Regions from separate parts of the Streptomyces sp. NPDC090106 genome, predicted to be linked through region 1. Evidence: riboswitches for the same ligand, from Rfam matches in the RefSeq annotation. Region 1 holds a riboswitch; each other region holds the start of a gene.
The links. Region 1 has a riboswitch for cyclic di-AMP ahead of ACIPSE_RS16980 (M23 family metallopeptidase). Riboswitches for the same ligand answer to the same signal wherever they lie in the genome.

Region 1 (4,204 bases):
CCGCGCGGTCGCCGAGTACGAGGCGTACGCGACCTCGCTGGCGTTCCTGCGCCACCGGGGCCGTCACGGCCGCGCCGGCGCCGACTTCGTCGTACGGGAGCGGGAGCTGCTGCAGCAGCTGTGGGCCCGGCGGGACGCGGCCCGGCCCGCGCTGGACCACGCCGCCCGGATGACGGCCCCGCCGGTACCGGTGGCCGCGCCCCCGTGGCCGATCCCCGGGGTGTACGGCCAGGGGTACGGCCACGGGCAGGCCTACGGGTACGGGCAGCCGGCGGGACCGCACCCGTCGTACAACCCGTACCGCTCCTAGGGGGTCAGGCCGACGCCTCGGTGAGGCGGGCGAGTTCCGCGTCCGTCAGGGTCAGGTCCGCCAGCTTCAGCAGCGCGGGGAGCTGGTCGACGGTGCGGGCGGAGGCGATGGGCGCGGCGACCGTGGGGCGGGCGGCGAGCCAGGCGAGGGCGACCGTCGCGACCGGTACGAGGTGGGCCTCGGCGATGTCGTCGAGGGCGGCGAGGACGCTGCGGCCCCGCTCGGTGTCCAGGTGCTTGGCGGCGCCGGCGGCGCGCGGGCTGTCGACGGTGGCCTCCGGGCGGTACTTGCCGGTGAGGAAGCCCGCGGCGAGCGCGTAGTACGGCACCGCGGCGAGGCCCCAGCGCTCGGCCGTGTCCTGGAGCTCACCCTCGTAGGTGTCCCGGGAGACCAGGTTGTAGTGGGGCTGGAGGGCCACATAGCGGGCCAGTCCCTCGCGCTCGGAGAAGCGCAGCGAGGCGTCCAGGCGCTCGGGGGAGATGTTGGAGGCGGCGATGTGCCGGACCTTGCCCGCCTTCACCAGCTCGTCCAGCGCGCCGACGATCTCCTCGACCGGCACCTCGGGCTTGTCGAAGTGGGTGTAGTAGAGGTCGATGTGGTCCACGCCGAGGCGGGCCAGGGAGGCGTCGGCCGCCGCCTTGATGTTGGCGGCCGTCAGCCCCTGGAACCGCGGGTGCTGGCTGACCTTCGTGGCGATCACCACGTCGTCGCGGTTGCCGCGGGCCTTGAGCCACTTGCCGATGACGGTCTCGGACTCCCCGCCCGAGTTGCCGGCCACCCACGCCGAGTAGGAGTCGGCCGTGTCGACGAAGTTGCCGCCCGCGGCGGTGTACGCGTCGAGGACGGCGAAGGACTGCGCCTCGTCGGCGGTCCAGCCGAAGACGTTGCCGCCCAGGGAGAGCGGGAAAACCTCAAGGTCGGACGTGCCCAGCTTGCGAAGAGAAGTCATGGACAGTGACAACCCCGGTGGCGAAGGACCCTATTCCGGCCCGTCGGCAAAGGCGCGCAAAAACCGGCAGCCCTGACGTCGGGGGGTGAGCGTCAGGACTGCCGGACATCTCCGGAGGAGCGACGGATCAGGGGGTCAGGCCCTTGCTCTGCAGCCAGGCCATCGGGTCGATGCCGGTCTCGGCGCCGCCGGGGTGGACCTCCAGGTGGAGGTGGGCGCCGGTCACGTTGCCCGTCGCGCCCACGCGGCCGATGACGTCACCGGTGGCGACCTTCTGGCCGACGCTGACGCTGATCGAGGACTGGTGGCAGAACCACAGCTCGGTGCCGTCGTCGAGGGTGAGGATCGTGCGGTAGCCGTAGGAGCCGGCCCAGCCGGCCTCCGTGATCGTCCCGGAGTGCACGGCCTTGATGAGGGTGCCCGTGGGAGCGGCGAAGTCGAGGCCCGTGTGGTACCCGGAGGACCAGAGCGAACCGGCCTGACCGAAGGTCGAGGTGATCGTGTACGACGAGGTCGGCAGCGTGTACTGCTTGGCGAGCTCGGCGAGACGCTTGGCCTCGGCCTCCTCGGCGGCCTTCTTCTCGGCGGCCTTCTTCGCGTCGGCGGCCTCTTCCGCGGCCTCCTTGGCGGCGGCGGCCTCGGCCTTGGCGACCTGGTCGGCAGCGGCGGTCTGGACCGCGAGCTGCTCCTTGTTGTCGACCTGGTTCTGCTGGCTCTCGGCCTGGGCCATGATCCGGTTGCGCAGCGACTCGCCGGCGCCGGAGGTGGAGTCCTCGTCGTACCCGGCGGCCGTGACCGTGGGCGCGGCCGTCGCCGTGGCCGACTTGGCCAGGTCGCTGAGCGGGGTGGTGGAGCCCTCGGGCTCCTCGTCGCCGCCGGAGATGAAGGACGGCACGACGTCGGGCATGGAGATGGAGACCGGCGGCTTGCCGGTGTTGGCGCTGGCCATGCCGGCCCCGCCGACGGCGGCTATGACACCGACGCCCAGAACCGTGGAGCTGCGCGCGAAGCCGTTGCTGCGCTGCTTGGCGACCCGGTGCTTGCCGCGTACCGGACGGACGGACTCCTCGGTGGGATTCCAGACCTCCTGCGGGCCCTCGTCGTGGTGGTAACTGCCGTAACCGAAAACGTCGCTCTCGGAGCGCTGGCTCGGCATGTACGGGGCCTCGGGGGCAGGCCTGTTCGACGCCACGTGGGCGTACTCCTTTCCTTCCTTCTCGCCTACCGGGTTAGCTGACGGGTTCGGAGCAGGAAGGTCTCCTACGCGCGTATAACCGCCGTGCTGCCACGGCGACTTACGAGCGATTCACCCCAAGGTGGTGGTTCCCCGGTTCCCTCGCGGGATTCGGCGCGTGCGCACGGAGCCGACTCTTGTGACGGCTGGGACGACCGCGCTGCGTTATCGAACGTTAATAGACCCGGGCCCCGTATTCCAAGCCGTTCCCGTTGATCGTTAACGTTTTTCCGCTGGACGTAGGGGTCATGGACGGTGAAAAACGGGCGAGTTGACCGCGCCTCAGTGATCTCACAGGTATTGACGGTATGTCAGTTGTTATGCGGAGGGCGCTCGCCCGATCACCCCCCGTAGCAACGGCTGCGCGAGGGCCTCAGGGCCGCCGTACGGCGAGCAGCGCCATGTCGTCGGTCGTCGCTCCCCCGGTGTGCCGGCGCACCTCCGCGGCGAGCGCGCCGAGCAGGGCGCCGGGGTCGCGGAAGACCCGGCCGGTGAGCCAGGACCGGGGGTCGTAGAACTCGCCGTGGCGGTCCCGGGCCTCGGAGAGCCCGTCGGTGTACAGCAGCAGGGTGGCGCCGCCGGGGAAGCCGGTCTCGTCCGCGCGGTCGGGCCGGCCGCCGAGGTCGCCCATGCCGAGCGGCAGTGCGGCCTCGGTGGGACGCAGGACGCGCACGGTGCCGTCCGGGCCGAGCAGCAGCGGCGGCGGGTGGCCGCGGTTGACGATCCGCACGGTCCCGTCGCCGTGCGGGAGTTCGGCGAGCACGGCGGTGGTGAACCCCTCGGCGGCGTCGAACCCCTCGCGCCGGCCGCCCTCGCGGGCCAGCGCCCGCTCCAGCCGCCCCGCGACCGCCTCCAGGGTGGCCTCCTGCTCGGCGGCCTCCCGGAACGCCCCGATGACGACGGCGACGGCGGCCACCGCGCCCATCCCCTTGCCCCGCACGTCCCCCACGACCAGCCGCACCCCGTAGGGGCTGTCCTGGACGGCGTACAGGTCCCCGCCGATGAACGCGTCCCGCTGCGCCGCCTCGTACCGCACGGCGACGTCGTAGCCGCCGGTCCGCTCCCCGGGCACCGGCAGGACCGCCCGCTGGGCCGCCTCGGCGATCACCCGCTGGGAGGCGAGCAGCCGGTCGCCGCGGCGCAGGACCTGGCTGAGGACGACGGCGAGCACGGCGACGGTGAACACGGTGAGCGTCTCGGTGAGGGTGTCCGGGTCGACGCCGTCGCCGAAGCGCACGTGCACGGCGTAGGTGGCGGCGAGGGAGGCGGCCCCGATGACGGCGGTGCCGGTCAGCGAGTAGACGGGGGCGGCGACCAGCGGGGCGGCGGTGAAGAAGGGGATCGCGGTGAAATCCCGCGGGGTGAGCACGTCGTAGGGGATGCCGGCGACGATCAGCAGGACCGGGAGCAGGCGTACGGCTAAGACGCGCCGCCCTTCCGCCGCCCTCGCCGCCGTCTCCGCCACGGGTCCAGATTTCCCGGAGCGGGGCCGGGCGGCGAGCGGTGTGGACCGACCGGGCGAAACCGGGGGCCGCAAAACACTCAGGGCCGGAAGTCATCGGATGACTTCCGGCCCTGAGCCGTGAGTAGCGGGGACAGGATTTGAACCTGCGACCTCTGGGTTATGAGCCCAGCGAGCTACCGAGCTGCTCCACCCCGCGTCGGTGAGACCAACCTTACCCCATTCCCGGAGTGCTCGTCGCACACATTC
Region 2 (4,204 bases), on a different contig from region 1:
CGAACTGGTAGGTGCCGTCCTTGTAGAACTCGGTGGCGGCGACGTCGAGGGCGAGGGCGACCTGCTCGCCGGGGATGTAACCGGCTTCCTTGATCGCTTCGAGGATGAGGTCCAGCGCGGCGCGGTTGGACTCCAGGTTCGGGGCGAAGCCGCCCTCGTCGCCGAGGCCGGTGGACAGGCCCTTGCTCTTCAGGACCTTCTTGAGGGTGTGGTAGACCTCGGTGCCCCAGCGCAGCGCCTCGGAGAAGGACTCCGCGCCGATCGGGGCGATCATGAACTCCTGGATGTCGACGTTGGAGTCGGCGTGCGACCCACCGTTGAGGATGTTCATCATCGGAACGGGCAGCAGGTGCGCGTTCGGGCCGCCCAGGTAGCGGAAGAGCGGCAGGTCGCTGGCCTCGGAGGCGGCGTGGGCGACGGCCAGGGAGACGCCGAGGATGGCGTTGGCGCCGAGCGAGCCCTTGTTGTCGGTGGCGTCCAGGTCGAACATGGCCTGGTCGATCAGGCGCTGCTCGGTGGCGTCGTAGCCGACGAGCTCCGGGCCGATCTGCTCGATGACGGCGAGGACGGCCTTCTCGACACCCTTGCCCTGGTAGCGGTTCGGGTCGCCGTCACGCAGCTCGATGGCCTCGAAGGCACCGGTGGAGGCGCCGGACGGAACGGCGGCACGACCCGTGCTGCCGTCGTCGAGGCCGACCTCGACCTCGACGGTGGGGTTGCCTCGCGAGTCGAGGATTTCCCGGGCTACGACGACGTCGATGGACGGCACGAGCATCTCCTTCTTGGGATGTGACGCTGTTGGTGCGGGGCCACGTGGGCCTTGCGACTAGAGCCTAACCGGCTCCGGGGCATCGGCCACCGCGTGGACCGACCTGTGGACGAAACCGAGAGTAAATTGTTTCTGAACTGAACAAAGACGGTCACGTGCGCCCGCATGAAAAAACCCCGCTCCGATGCGTACGGGGGAACACGCACCGGAGCGGGGAGCCCGTGGGGACGGGGGGACCCTCACGAGGCCTTCAGTATGAGGACCACGGATGTGAGGGCACTGTGGTTCAGCTGAGGATTACTTCAGATGCAGCTGCTGGCCCGGGTAGATGAAGTCGGCATCGTCGACGATGTCCTCGTTCAGCTTGAACAGCTTCTGCCAGCCGCCCTTGACCTTGTGCTTCTCCGCGATGGAGGAGAGGGTGTCGCCCTTGACGACCTTGTACTCGCCGTCGCCCTTCTTGACCTTCTTGCCGGTCGGGGTGGAGACGGTCTTCTTGGCGGCCTCGCGCTCGGTGGAGCGGGACGCGCTCTGCTGCTCCGTCGACCGAGCGGTGGAACCGCTGTTCGAGGAAGAGGAGGAGGAGCCGGTGCTGCTGGAGCTGCCGCTGGAGGACGAGCTGCTGGAACCGGTGTAGCTCGCGCCGGACAGGCCCACACCACAGCTCGGCCAGGCGCCCTTGCCCTGCGCGGCGAGGACCTTCTCGGCTATCTCGATCTGCTGGGACTTGCTGGCCTGGTCGGCGGTGGAGGCGTAGGCGGTGCCGCCGTACGCGGCCCAGGTGGAGGCCGAGAACTGCAGGCCGCCGTAGTAGCCGTTGCCGGTGTTGATGGACCAGTTGCCGCCGGACTCGCACTGGGCGACGGTGTCCCACTCGGAGGCGGTGGCGGCGGAGGCCGTGCCGGCCGCCATCAGCGGGGCGGCGATGGCGACACCGGTGACGCCGGCGAGCGCGGCGACGCGGGTGGCCTTGGACGGACGACGGTGCTTGCCCTTGCCGGAAAACAGCATGGTGGATCCCCTCACCGACGCCTGCGAGGTGAGCTGTCGGGTTCGGGCCGGTTGAGTTGCCCGGTCGTGCCCCGCTCTCGCGCGGCACGGCTACACCCCAAGCCACCACCGTCGACTGCCCGGTGGGGCACTTACCTTGGGTCCCCCGCTCCTGCCTACGGCGCTTGACGCGACGACTGTTCCCGTACGGCCGCTGGCAGGATTCGGCGTTGCGGCAGCCGGGGCCCGTGGTGACGAGCGGTGATGACCGTAGACACGGGATCCGGCGAATTTCAAAGACGATCAGGGCTTCTGAGACTCATCCCACACTTTCACCAAACCGGACATTCAGCGCGAAGTGTGACGTGAACTCCCGCCCATTCGCGGCCTATTCAGCGGCTTGTCCGATACCGACCACAAGGCTCTGACCGGGAGCGATGGCGCTGGGGTCGGACCCGATGACGCCCTTGTTCAGCGCGTACAGGTGACGCCATCCGCCGTCGAGGCCAAGGGAGTCGGCGATGGAGGCCAGGGTGTCGCCCTCGCGGACGGTGTACGCGCTCTCCTCGGCCTGCGCGCCGCGGTGCTTTCCGGCGATCTTGGTGGTGGCCTCCGAGGAGCCGAGGTCGCTCATGTCGACCAGGCCCGAAGAGCCGCCCTCCTGCCAGGAGTTGTCCGATTCGCCCTCGTTCGCGGGGATCGTGGGCGAGCCGTCCGGCGACTGCGACTGCTCGGAATCCGACGCGGAACTGTCCGACTTGGCGGACTTGTCCGGACTGGCGGAGGTCTCGGGCGAGGCGGAGGCGTCGGCGTCCTCGTCGGCCGAGGCGCCGGAGTCCGGGGACCCCGTGGAGTTCGACAGACCGGAGGAACCGGAGGAACTGGATGAGTCGGATGAATCAGAGGATTCGGACTCGTCGGCCGAGGGGGAGCCGCTCGCCACACCGGTGTCGACATCGGCGGTGGCGTCGTCGTGGCCGAGGCCGTTGAGCAGCCCGCAGGCGCCCCAGGCCCCGACGCCCTGGTCCGCGAGGACCTTCTCGGCGACGGCGATCTGCTGGTTGCGGCTGGCCAGGTCGGCGCTCGGGGCGTAGTCGAGGCCGCCGTACTCCTCCCAGTCCTCCTGGGACAGGTTCAGCCCGCCGTACTCGCCGTCGCCGTCGTTGGCGCTCCAGGAGCCGTCCGTCTCGCACTGGGCCACCTGGTCCCAGGTGGATCCGTCGGCCGCGCTCGCGGCGCCCGCGCCGAGCAGGGGGATCGCGATGGCGGAGCCCGTCACACCGGCCGCGACGAGGAGCGCCGGAGCCTGACGGGGGCGACGGTGACGACCGTTCCCGGAGAGCATGCGGGGGCCTTTCACGAGACAGCGGTGATCCGCGCGACGAGTGGGACTCGACGCCGCGCTGATCCGTGAACGTATAGGCATTCGATCACTTGTCACAAGTTAATGCCGCGAGGATCACGTGAAGATCACAGAGTTGAGGGTGTGTCATGTTTGCAAAGGCCGGTTCCACTGCCCGAGTTGGCCCGAAACGGCCTACGGGTTCGGACCGCGGGTCGGCGTGAACTCCACCGGCAACGTCCGCAGCCCGCGCATGATGAGACCTCCGCGCCACCTCAAATCGGCCGAATCCACCGCGAGTCGGAGGTCGGGGAGCCGGGTCAGGAGGGTGGCGAGCGCCGTCTGCCCCTCCAGCCGGGCCAGCGGGGCGCCGAGGCAGTAGTGGATGCCGTGCCCGTAGCCGAGGTGCTGATTGTCACGGCGGGACAGGTCGAGGGTGTCGGGCTCGGCGAACCGCTCAGGGTCCCGGTCCGCCGCCGCGAGGACGACGAGCACGGGGTCTCCGGGGGCGATCCGCTGCCCGCCGACGGTGAGCGGCTCGGTCGCGAAGCGCCAGGTCGCCAGCTCCACGGGGCCGTCGTAGCGCAGGAGTTCCTCGACGCCGGTCTCCAGCAGCGCGTTCTCGCCCGCGGCCAGCGAATCCTGGAGGCGGGCACGCTGGCCGGGGTGGGTGAGCAGGGCGTAGGTGCCGTTGCCGATGAGGTTGACGGTCGTCTCGAAGCCCGCGAACAACAGGATGAACGCCATCGCGGCGGCCTCGTTCTCGGTGAGGTGCTCACCGTGGTCGGAGGCGCGGATGAGACCCGAGATGAGGTCCTCGCCGGGGGCGGGTTCGGCCGGCAGGGCCTCACGCTTGCGGTGGATCAGCTCCAGCAGATAGCCGCGCATCTTCTTCACCGACCGCGCGACCCCGCCCCGGGGCCCGCCACCGTGCCGGATCATCATCCCCGCCCAGTCGCGGAAGTCGTCCTGGTCCTCGCGGGGGACGCCGAGCAGGTCGCAGATGGCGTAGATGGGGAGCGGGAACGCGAAGTCGTGGATGAGGTCGGCGCTCCCCTCCCGGGCGAAGCGGTCGATCAGCTGATCCGTCAGTTCCTGGACCC
Region 3 (4,204 bases), on a different contig from region 1:
CAACTCCCTCCAGATCGCGGCGCTCGCGCCCGAGCCGCTGAAGGCCGTCGTCACGGTCTGCTCCACCGACGACCGCTACGACAACGACGTGCACTACATGGGCGGTTCCGTCCTCGCGGTGGACATGCACGCGTGGGCGGCCACGATGCTCGCGTTCGTCTCCCGCCCGCCCGACCCGCGCTACGCGGGCGAGGCCTGGCGGGACATGTGGCTGAAGCGCCTGGAGGCGGTCGACCCGTTCATCCACACCTGGCTCGGCCACCAGACCCGGGACGCGTACTGGCGGCACGGCAGCGTCTGCGAGGACTACGGCGCGATCCGGGCGGCGGTGCTGGCGGTGGGCGGCTGGCACGACCCGTACCGCGACACGGTGCTGCGCCTCGTCGAGCACCTGCCCGAGGACCGGGTGCGCGGGCTGATCGGCCCCTGGTCGCACCAGTACCCGGACCGGGGTCTGCCGCCCGGCCCCGCGATCGGCTTCCTCCAGGAGACGCTGCGCTGGTGGGACCAGCACCTCAAGGGCGCCGACACCGGTGTGATGCGCGAGCCGCTGCTGCGGGCCTACGTCAGCGACTCGCATCCGCCCGCGACCGTGTACGACACCCTGCCGGGCCGCTGGGTCGGTGAGCCGTCCTGGCCCTCCCCGCACGTCACGACCGTCACGTACGGCCTCCAGGGCGCCCCCGTGCTCGTCCGCTCGCCGCAGCACACGGGGGTCGACGCCGGGCGGTTCTTCCCGTTCGGGAACGACGCCGACCTGCCGCCGGACCAGCGCGAGGAGGACGCCCGCTCGGCCTGCTTCGAGTTCGCGGTGGGCGAGGAGACCTGGGTGCTGGGACGGCCCCGGGTCCGGCTGCGGGTGACGTCGGAGTCGGAGCGCGGGCAGATCGTCGCCCGGCTGTGCGACGTGGCGCCGGACGGCTCCTCGACGCTGGTCACGCGCGGGGTGCTGAACCTGTCGGCGCGCCACGGACGGGACCGCGCGGTGCTCTGGGAGCCGGGGGCCACCGAGGAGGTGACCTTCGAGCTGAACGGCATCGGGCACGTCTTCCCGCCCGGCCACCGCATCCGGCTCGCCGTCTCCTCCGCGTACTGGCCGTGGATCTGGCCCCAGCCCGGCTCGGCGGCGGGCTTCGCGCTGGACCCGGCGGGCAGCTTCCTCGACCTGCCGGTCCGTGCGCGCGAGGCGGACCCGGAGATCGTCTTCGGCGAGCCCGAGCAGGCCGAGCCGCTCGGCGTGCACTACCCGGCCACGCTGGAGGAACCGCGCCCGGAGCGGCTCGTCGTACGCGATGTGGCCCGGGGAGAGTGGCGTCTGGAGGTCGACCCGCGGTACGGCGGCACGCGCGTGTACCCGGACGGGCTGGAGTTCACGGAGGACGCGCTGGAGGTCTACACGGTCGACGAGACGGACCCGCTGTCGGCGCGGACCCGCTCGGACTGGACGATCCGGCTGCACCGTCCGGACCTGGCCTGGGACACGACCGTGCGGACCCGTTCGGAGATCACCTGTGAGGCGGCCGAGTTCCGCACGTCCAACGAGGTGATCTGCACGGAGGGCGGCGAGGTGGTCTTCCACCGGACCTGGGAGAGGCGCATTCCACGGACCGCCGGATAACTGCCAGTTGAGCGGCATTGACCGTTTTGCCGCTCTTGTGCTCGACGGTGAGTTGCCTCACGCCGCCACACCCGCGAAGCCCGGAATTCCGGGCTTCGCAAACCGTGCACCAAGGTCAACAGGTGCGATCTGTGAATCCGGTACTTGTTTCGGACATGTGCATTCGCATACGTTCCCGCCCCGGGTGGACGCCTAATCCTGCCGCCACCCGGAGACCGCTCACCTAGAGAAGACTTCACGGCAGGAGCGGGGGACCCAGGTAAGTCGCCGTACCGGTCGCGTCTTCGGACGGACCGGTACGGCTCGGGGTGCAGTCATGCCTTCACGGGTGTGACCGGGCAGCTCCCGCCCGAACCCGACAGCTCACCTCGCAGGCGCCGGAGAGGAACTTCGTCATGCGTCTGTCCCGCAAGCTCGCCGTCACCGGTGTCGCCGTCGCCGCACTCGCCTTCCCCGTCGTCGGCGCGACCACGGCGTCCGCGGCCACCACGACCACGGTCACCGCCACCTCGCTCGGCTACTCCGACACCCTGGACGGCTGGATCCGCGCCTCGCTCCAGGTCATGTCGCAGAACGGGATCCCGGGGACGTACAACGGCATCTACCGCAACGTCATCCGCGAGTCCTCGGGCAACCGGTACGCGATCAACAACTGGGACTCCAACGCCGCGGCCGGCACCCCGTCCAAGGGCCTGCTCCAGGTGATCGACCCGACCTTCAACGCGTACCACGTGGCGGGCACCTCCTACGACCCGTACGACCCGGTCGCGAACATCACCGCGGCCTGCAAGTACGCCGCCGCGGTGTACGGCTCGATCGACAACGTGTACGGCGCCTACTAGGCCGTCTCCACTGGGCTGTCGCCACCGGGCTTCTCACGCGGGTCCGTTCAGCAGGGCCCGTTCAGCACGGTCCGTTCACCAGGTCCCGAAGAGTCTTTCGAGGACGACGGCGATGCCGTCGTCCTCGTTGGACAGGGTCACCTCGTCGGCCACGGCCTTGAGTTCGGGGTGGGCGTTGGCCATGGCGACGCCGTGGGCGGCCCAGTCGAACATGGGGATGTCGTTGGGCATGTCCCCGAAAGCGAGGGTGGCTTCGGGGCCGAGCCCGAGATGCTCCGCGGCCAGGGCCAGGCCCGTCGCCTTGGTGATCCCGCATGGCTGGAGTTCGACGGTGCCGGGGCCCGACATCGTCACGGTGGCCAGGGAACCGATCACCGAGCGGGCCGTGGCCGCCAACTCGTCGTCGGACAGGGTGGGATGGCGCAGCAGCACCTTGCTGATCGGCTCGCACCACAGATCGTCGCGGCGGCCCACCCGCAGGGCGGGCAGGGTCGGGTGCGGCATCAGATAGCCGGGCTCGATGAGGGTGAGGCCGTCGACGCCGTCCTGGTCGACGGCCGCGTAGACCTGGCCGACCTCCGCCTCGATCTTGCCGAGCGCCGTCTCGGCCAACTCCCGGTCCAGGGTGACCGACCACAGCAGACGGTCCGCGCCGGCGTCGTACACCTGCGCGCCCTGTCCGCACACCGCGAGCCCCCTGCTGCCGAGGTCGTCGAGGAGCGGACGCACTCTGGGCGCCGGCCGGCCAGTCACCACCAGATGCCGGGCACCGGCCGCGGCGACCTGCGCGAGCGCGGCGAGCGACCGGTCGGAGAGCGTGTCGTCGTCCCGCAGCAGGGTGCCGTCGAGGTCGGTGGCGATCAAGGAATATGCGGTGGGAGCGGCCATGATCAGAGAATACGGACCGGACGCCCCCGCGACTCGACTCGAACCGGACGGGCGCAGCATTCACATCCGTTGACCGCTGCTCCGGTTCCGTTCGCGCGCCCCACCCCTCAGGTCGAGCCCCGCACCACCAGCTCCGTAGGCAGCAGCACCCCCGCGGTGTCCTCCCCGGCGATCCGGGCGAGGAGCATCCGGACCATCTCGGCGCTGATGCGTTCGAAGGGCTGCCGGACGGTGGTGAGGGCCGGGGTGACGGCGAGAGCGGCCGGCGAGTCGTCGAAGCCGCCCACCGCGATGTCCCCGGGCACCGAACACCCCTCCGCCCGGAGGGCGTTGACGACACCCTGCGCCATCAGATCGGACCCGGCGAACACAGCGTCCAGCCCGGGCGCGCGCGCCGGCGGCAGCCGGATGAAGAAGGGTGCCTCCCGCTCCGTCCCGGAGCACCTCCCGGTACCCGGCCAACCCGGCAGCCCCACCGGGCAGATCGGGCGGCCCACTGACCGTCCCGATCCGTCTGCGGCTCAGGGCGAGCGGAGAAGGCACGGTCCGAGCCAGGCGCTGGGCGCAACCGCGTGACAGGACAGCGGGGTCAGGGGTCGCGAACGGCTTCTCCTGCGGTTCGTCCGCCAGGAAGCCGACCGCTCCGGTGAGGCAACTACGGTTACGTCAGGGCCTGTCCGGCGGACCATGCCGCGTTCTCTCCCCAACCGGCCCGGAGCCAAGGGGTCCCAGCGGCGCCGTCACGCGCCAACCTCCCCCAGCCTCACGCCGGGAGACGCTTCACCCGCCGCGGCAGCGGCCGATCAACCACTCCTCCTCCGCCTCGCATCCGTCCCATCGACCCCCGCTCACCCGG
Region 4 (4,204 bases), on a different contig from region 1:
TAGGCTCCGGCCTCATGGACGTACTCATCCATCTCTTCGTCGGTCTGCACATCATCGGCATCGCCTCGCTGCTGGGCGGCTTCCTCACCCAGATGAAGGCGATGGGCGCGGGCACCGCCCGCTTCGTCCCGGCGATGCTGCACGGCGCGCTGACCATGCTGGTCACCGGCGTCATCCTGGTCGGCCTCAACCAGGCGGACGACCAGCACGTCAACAACATCAAGATCGGCGTGAAGCTGGCCCTGCTGATCGTGATCCTCGGCCTCGTCTACGTGAAGCGCGACGACGAGCGGGTGGACAAGAAGCTGTTCGGCCTGGTCGGGCTGCTGACCATGGCGGACGTGTTCATCGCCGTCCTGTGGACCTGAGGGCGGCGATCCCCGTCCGGGCCGTCAGCGCGGCTCCCGCGCCCACGGCCAGCCACACGGCCACGGCGATCCACAGCAGCACCTGGCCCAGCGTCCTGAGCCAGGACACCTCCAGCGCGGCGGCGACCGACAGGGTCGCCGCCGCCGTCATGCCCATGGGGAACACGGTCGCCCAGCGCCGCACGTCGTAGCCCGGGCGGGGGCGGGCGAACTCGGCGGCCAGCAGCACGGCGTACCAGGTCAGGTCCAGGACGAGCAGGGCGACGGTGACCGTGCGCAGGGCGTCGCCGTCGTCGCGGTTCCACAGGTACAGGCTCGCGCTGTCCGCCGAGATCAGCTTCGAGCCGGCGAGCGCCGAGATGGCGAGCGCCCCGCCGGCCACCCAGTGGTCACCGGCGCCCCGGGTCACCTGGCCCAGGTCGAAGCGGGTGAAGGCGAGGCCGTAGAAGACCAGCCCGAGCCAGAACAGGACGAGCGCCGCGTGCGCGAGCCACGCCGTGGACAGGGCCGCGGCCAGCGTGGCGCCGAGCACGGCCAGGCCCTGGGTCGCGACGCAGACCAGGAACACCGCGCCCGGCATCCTCCGCTTCCAGTGCCTCATGACGAGCACGAGCAGCACTGGCCACAGTGCCGTCGCGAGCGCGAGCAGCGCCTCGGCCAGGGTCTGCCGTCCGAGCGCCGAGACACGGGTGCCCAGCACGCTCGTCGCCGCCACCGCGGTCAGCGCGCCCGGGGTCCTGGCCTCCTCCAGCCACCGGTCCCGCTGGGTCGCCAGGCGCGCCAGGAAGTCCGCGGCCAGCCCCACCCAGGCGAGCACGGCCAGCACGAGCATGATCCGGGACAGCGTCTCGTACCCCGTCAGATGCAGCCCGACCGAGACGATGCCGGTCGCCATGACGGCGGAACCGGCGGCGGGCGGCCGGGTGGACCACCACGCGCCGAGCGGGGAGTCGGCGGCGGGGGCGTGGGATGCGGGGCGGCCGGGCATGGGCCGATGCTAAGGAGCGCGTCGCGCGGTGCGAGCGGGGCACGCGCGCGTGCGGGGAGGAATTCGCGCGGGTGCGGGACAACGAGAGGGGCGCGTGAGACCGGCTCACGCGCCCCTTCGGTCGTGCCGTGCGGTCAGGCCGGGCGCACCACGCTGTGGATCGCCGACTCGCCGTCGTAGTAGATGGACTCCTCGCGGACGTACGCCCCCGGCTTCGGCGCGTGGATCATCATCCCGTTGCCGATGTAGATGCCGACGTGGGTGACGTCGTCGTAGAAGAAGACCAGGTCGCCGGGCTGGGCGTTGGCCAGGGAGACCGTGGTGCCCGCGTTGACCTGGTCGTAGGTGGTGCGCGGCAGGGAGATGCCGGCGGCGTTCCAGGCGGCCTGGGTCAGGCCGGAGCAGTCGTAGGAGTCGGGCCCCGTGGCACCCCACACGTACGGCTTGCCGACCTGGGCGCGGGCGAAGGCCAGGGCCTTGTCGGCCTTCGTGGAGTACGAGGAGTCCGTGGCGGTCGACGACGAGCTGCTCGCCGCCTCCTCGGCCGCCTCCGCCGCGGCCTTCTGCTCGGCCAGCTCGGCGGCCTTGCGGGCGGCCTCCTCCTGCTTGCGCTTCTCGATCGCGGCGAGGCGCGCCTTCTCCTCGGCGTTCAGCTGCGACAGCAGCTCGCGCGCGTCGGAGAGCTTCTTCTGGACGGTCGCCTTGGCGGTCTTGAGGTCGCCCTGCGTATCGGTGAGCGTCTGGAGGCTCTCGGTGGCCTCCTGGCGCTTCTTCATCGTCGCGGACTGCTCGGTGATGTAGTCGTCGACCGCCGTCTTCTGGCGGGACGTCATACGGCCCATCAGCTGGGTCTGGTCGAAGTAGTCCTGCGGGGTGTCCGCGAGCAGGAAGGTCGCCGTGTCGGGCGCGGAGGCGCCGGTGCGGTACTGGGCGGCGGCGAAGGAACCCAGTTCCTCACGGGCCTCGTTGAGCTTCTGGGTGCGCTGGGCGACGTCGTCGAGGAGGGTGTCGACCTGCTTGCGCTGCTTGGTCGTCTTCTCCTTGGCGGAGTTGTACTTCTCGGTCGCCGACTCCGCCTGGCGGTAGAGGTCGTCGACCTTCTTCTCGACCTCTTCGAGGCTCGGCCTGTCGTCGGTCGAGGGTGCTGCGGTGGCCGTCTGGGACAGCAGCGCCACGGAGGTGAGGGCGGCCGTGGCGAGAGCGGGCGTGCGTATGCCTGCTACGCGCGTTCCTGCGGGACGCGGCTTTGCGTGCGACGCCAAAGGAGGCGACTCCTTCCAATGTTCCGCCTACCGAGTTAGCTGTCGGGTTCGGGCGGGTGGTTCGGAAGGTGTGCCCTACGGCCGCTCCCCGGAGGGGAGTTGGGCCGATTCACCCCAGGTCGGTGTGGGTCCCCGGCTCCGGCTGCCTCCAGGAGGGGCGCACCGGACTAAGCGGAGGCCGCGCGGCCCGGCGACGTTCGCCGGTGGGGGTCGTACGGCCTGTGCGGCACGGTAGCCAACTGGTGTGGCCCCTGTGAAGGTTGATGTTCGATATGCCCGATACATTTTCGTGACCTTTGGTCAGTTCCGCGTTCGGGATGATCGATAAGGTAGTTTGTGTGGCGATTTGCGGGAAATGGGCTGGCGGCGGACATCTCCTCACGCGTTGGTGACTCTACGTAATCGCATGTAGCGGTGGCGTAAGAGTCCTCCGCCGAACTTCCCGGGGCGGCGGCGGGTTGTCAGTGGGGCGGCCTAGACTCGGAGAGCGATGAGCAGCCTCTTTGACGACAGCTTCCTGGCGGACCTCCAGGCCCCTCGCGGGCACACGGAGGAGCCCCCGCCGCCGCCCGAGGACGAGCACGTACCGGAGCCGGTTCCGGACGACCTGTTCGGCGGGAAGTTCGACGTGCCCCCGGACCGGGACGCCCACTACCGTGACGGCGCCCCGCGCCCCGTCCTCGACGCCGCCGCGCTCATCGAGGGGCTCAACGAGAACCAGCGGGCCGCCGTCGTGCACTCCGACACCCCGCTGCTCATCGTGGCCGGCGCCGGTTCCGGCAAGACCCGTGTGCTCACCCACCGCATCGCCTACCTGCTCGCCGAGCGGAACGTCCACCCGGGGCAGATCCTCGCGATCACCTTCACCAACAAGGCCGCGGGCGAGATGAAGGAGCGCGTCGAGCAGCTCGTCGGCCCGCGCGCGGGCGCGATGTGGGTGATGACCTTCCACAGCGCGTGCGTGCGCATCCTGCGCCGCGAGAGCAAGAAGCTCGGCTTCACCTCCTCCTTCTCGATCTACGACGCCGCCGACTCCAAGCGGCTCATGGCGCTCGTCTGCCGCGACCTGGACCTCGACCCCAAGCGGTTCCCGCCCAAGTCCTTCAGCGCCAAGATCAGCAACCTCAAGAACGAGCTGATCGACGAGGAGGACTTCGCCGCCCAGGCCACCGACGGCTTCGAGAAGACCCTCGCCCAGGCCTACGCCATGTACCAGTCGCGGCTGCGCGAGGCCAACGCCCTCGACTTCGACGACCTGATCATGACGACGGTCAACCTGCTGCGCGCCTTCCCGGACGTCGCCGAGCACTACCGCCGCCGCTTCCGTCATGTCCTCGTCGACGAGTACCAGGACACCAACCACGCCCAGTACGCCCTGGTCAGGGAACTCGTCGGCACCGGGGCGCACGACGAGGACGTCCCGCCGACCGAGTACGACCTCCCGCCCGCCGAGCTCTGCGTCGTCGGTGACGCCGACCAGTCGATCTACGCCTTCCGCGGCGCGACGATCCGCAACATCCTCCAGTTCGAGGAGGACTACCCGGACGCGACGACGATCCTGCTGGAGCAGAACTACCGCTCCACGC

Region 2: linked by a shared signal. The riboswitch ahead of ACIPSE_RS38320 (transglycosylase family protein) and the one ahead of ACIPSE_RS16980 (M23 family metallopeptidase) in region 1 are both predicted to bind cyclic di-AMP.
Region 3: linked by a shared signal. The riboswitch ahead of ACIPSE_RS04570 (transglycosylase SLT domain-containing protein) and the one ahead of ACIPSE_RS16980 (M23 family metallopeptidase) in region 1 are both predicted to bind cyclic di-AMP.
Region 4: linked by a shared signal. The riboswitch ahead of ACIPSE_RS03495 (NlpC/P60 family protein) and the one ahead of ACIPSE_RS16980 (M23 family metallopeptidase) in region 1 are both predicted to bind cyclic di-AMP.

What each region holds. Positions count from the first base shown of each region.
Region 1 is NZ_JBIVDS010000004.1:691,774-695,977, reverse strand. It holds gene ACIPSE_RS16990 (PrsW family intramembrane metalloprotease) at 1-310, shown strand, start outside; gene ACIPSE_RS16985 (aldo/keto reductase) at 315-1,259, opposite strand; gene ACIPSE_RS16980 (M23 family metallopeptidase) at 1,387-2,451, opposite strand; cyclic di-AMP (ydaO/yuaA leader) riboswitch at 2,463-2,620, opposite strand; gene ACIPSE_RS16975 (PP2C family protein-serine/threonine phosphatase) at 2,867-3,958, opposite strand; tRNA gene ACIPSE_RS16970 (tRNA-Met) at 4,081-4,154, opposite strand.
Region 2 is NZ_JBIVDS010000015.1:175,153-179,356, reverse strand. It holds gene eno (phosphopyruvate hydratase) at 1-775, opposite strand, end outside; gene ACIPSE_RS38320 (transglycosylase family protein) at 1,067-1,780, opposite strand; cyclic di-AMP (ydaO/yuaA leader) riboswitch at 1,784-1,953, opposite strand; gene ACIPSE_RS38315 (transglycosylase family protein) at 2,148-3,104, opposite strand; gene ACIPSE_RS38310 (cytochrome P450) at 3,297-4,204, opposite strand, start outside.
Region 3 is NZ_JBIVDS010000001.1:1,022,985-1,027,188, forward strand. It holds gene ACIPSE_RS04565 (CocE/NonD family hydrolase) at 1-1,618, shown strand, start outside; cyclic di-AMP (ydaO/yuaA leader) riboswitch at 1,840-2,008, shown strand; gene ACIPSE_RS04570 (transglycosylase SLT domain-containing protein) at 2,014-2,460, shown strand; gene ACIPSE_RS04575 (HAD family hydrolase) at 2,536-3,348, opposite strand; partial or broken gene ACIPSE_RS04580 (LacI family DNA-binding transcriptional regulator) at 3,456-3,879, opposite strand.
Region 4 is NZ_JBIVDS010000001.1:784,599-788,802, reverse strand. It holds gene ACIPSE_RS03505 (hypothetical protein) at 15-368, shown strand; gene ACIPSE_RS03500 (tellurite resistance/C4-dicarboxylate transporter family protein) at 346-1,356, opposite strand; gene ACIPSE_RS03495 (NlpC/P60 family protein) at 1,491-2,618, opposite strand; cyclic di-AMP (ydaO/yuaA leader) riboswitch at 2,626-2,788, opposite strand; gene pcrA (DNA helicase PcrA) at 3,109-4,204, shown strand, end outside.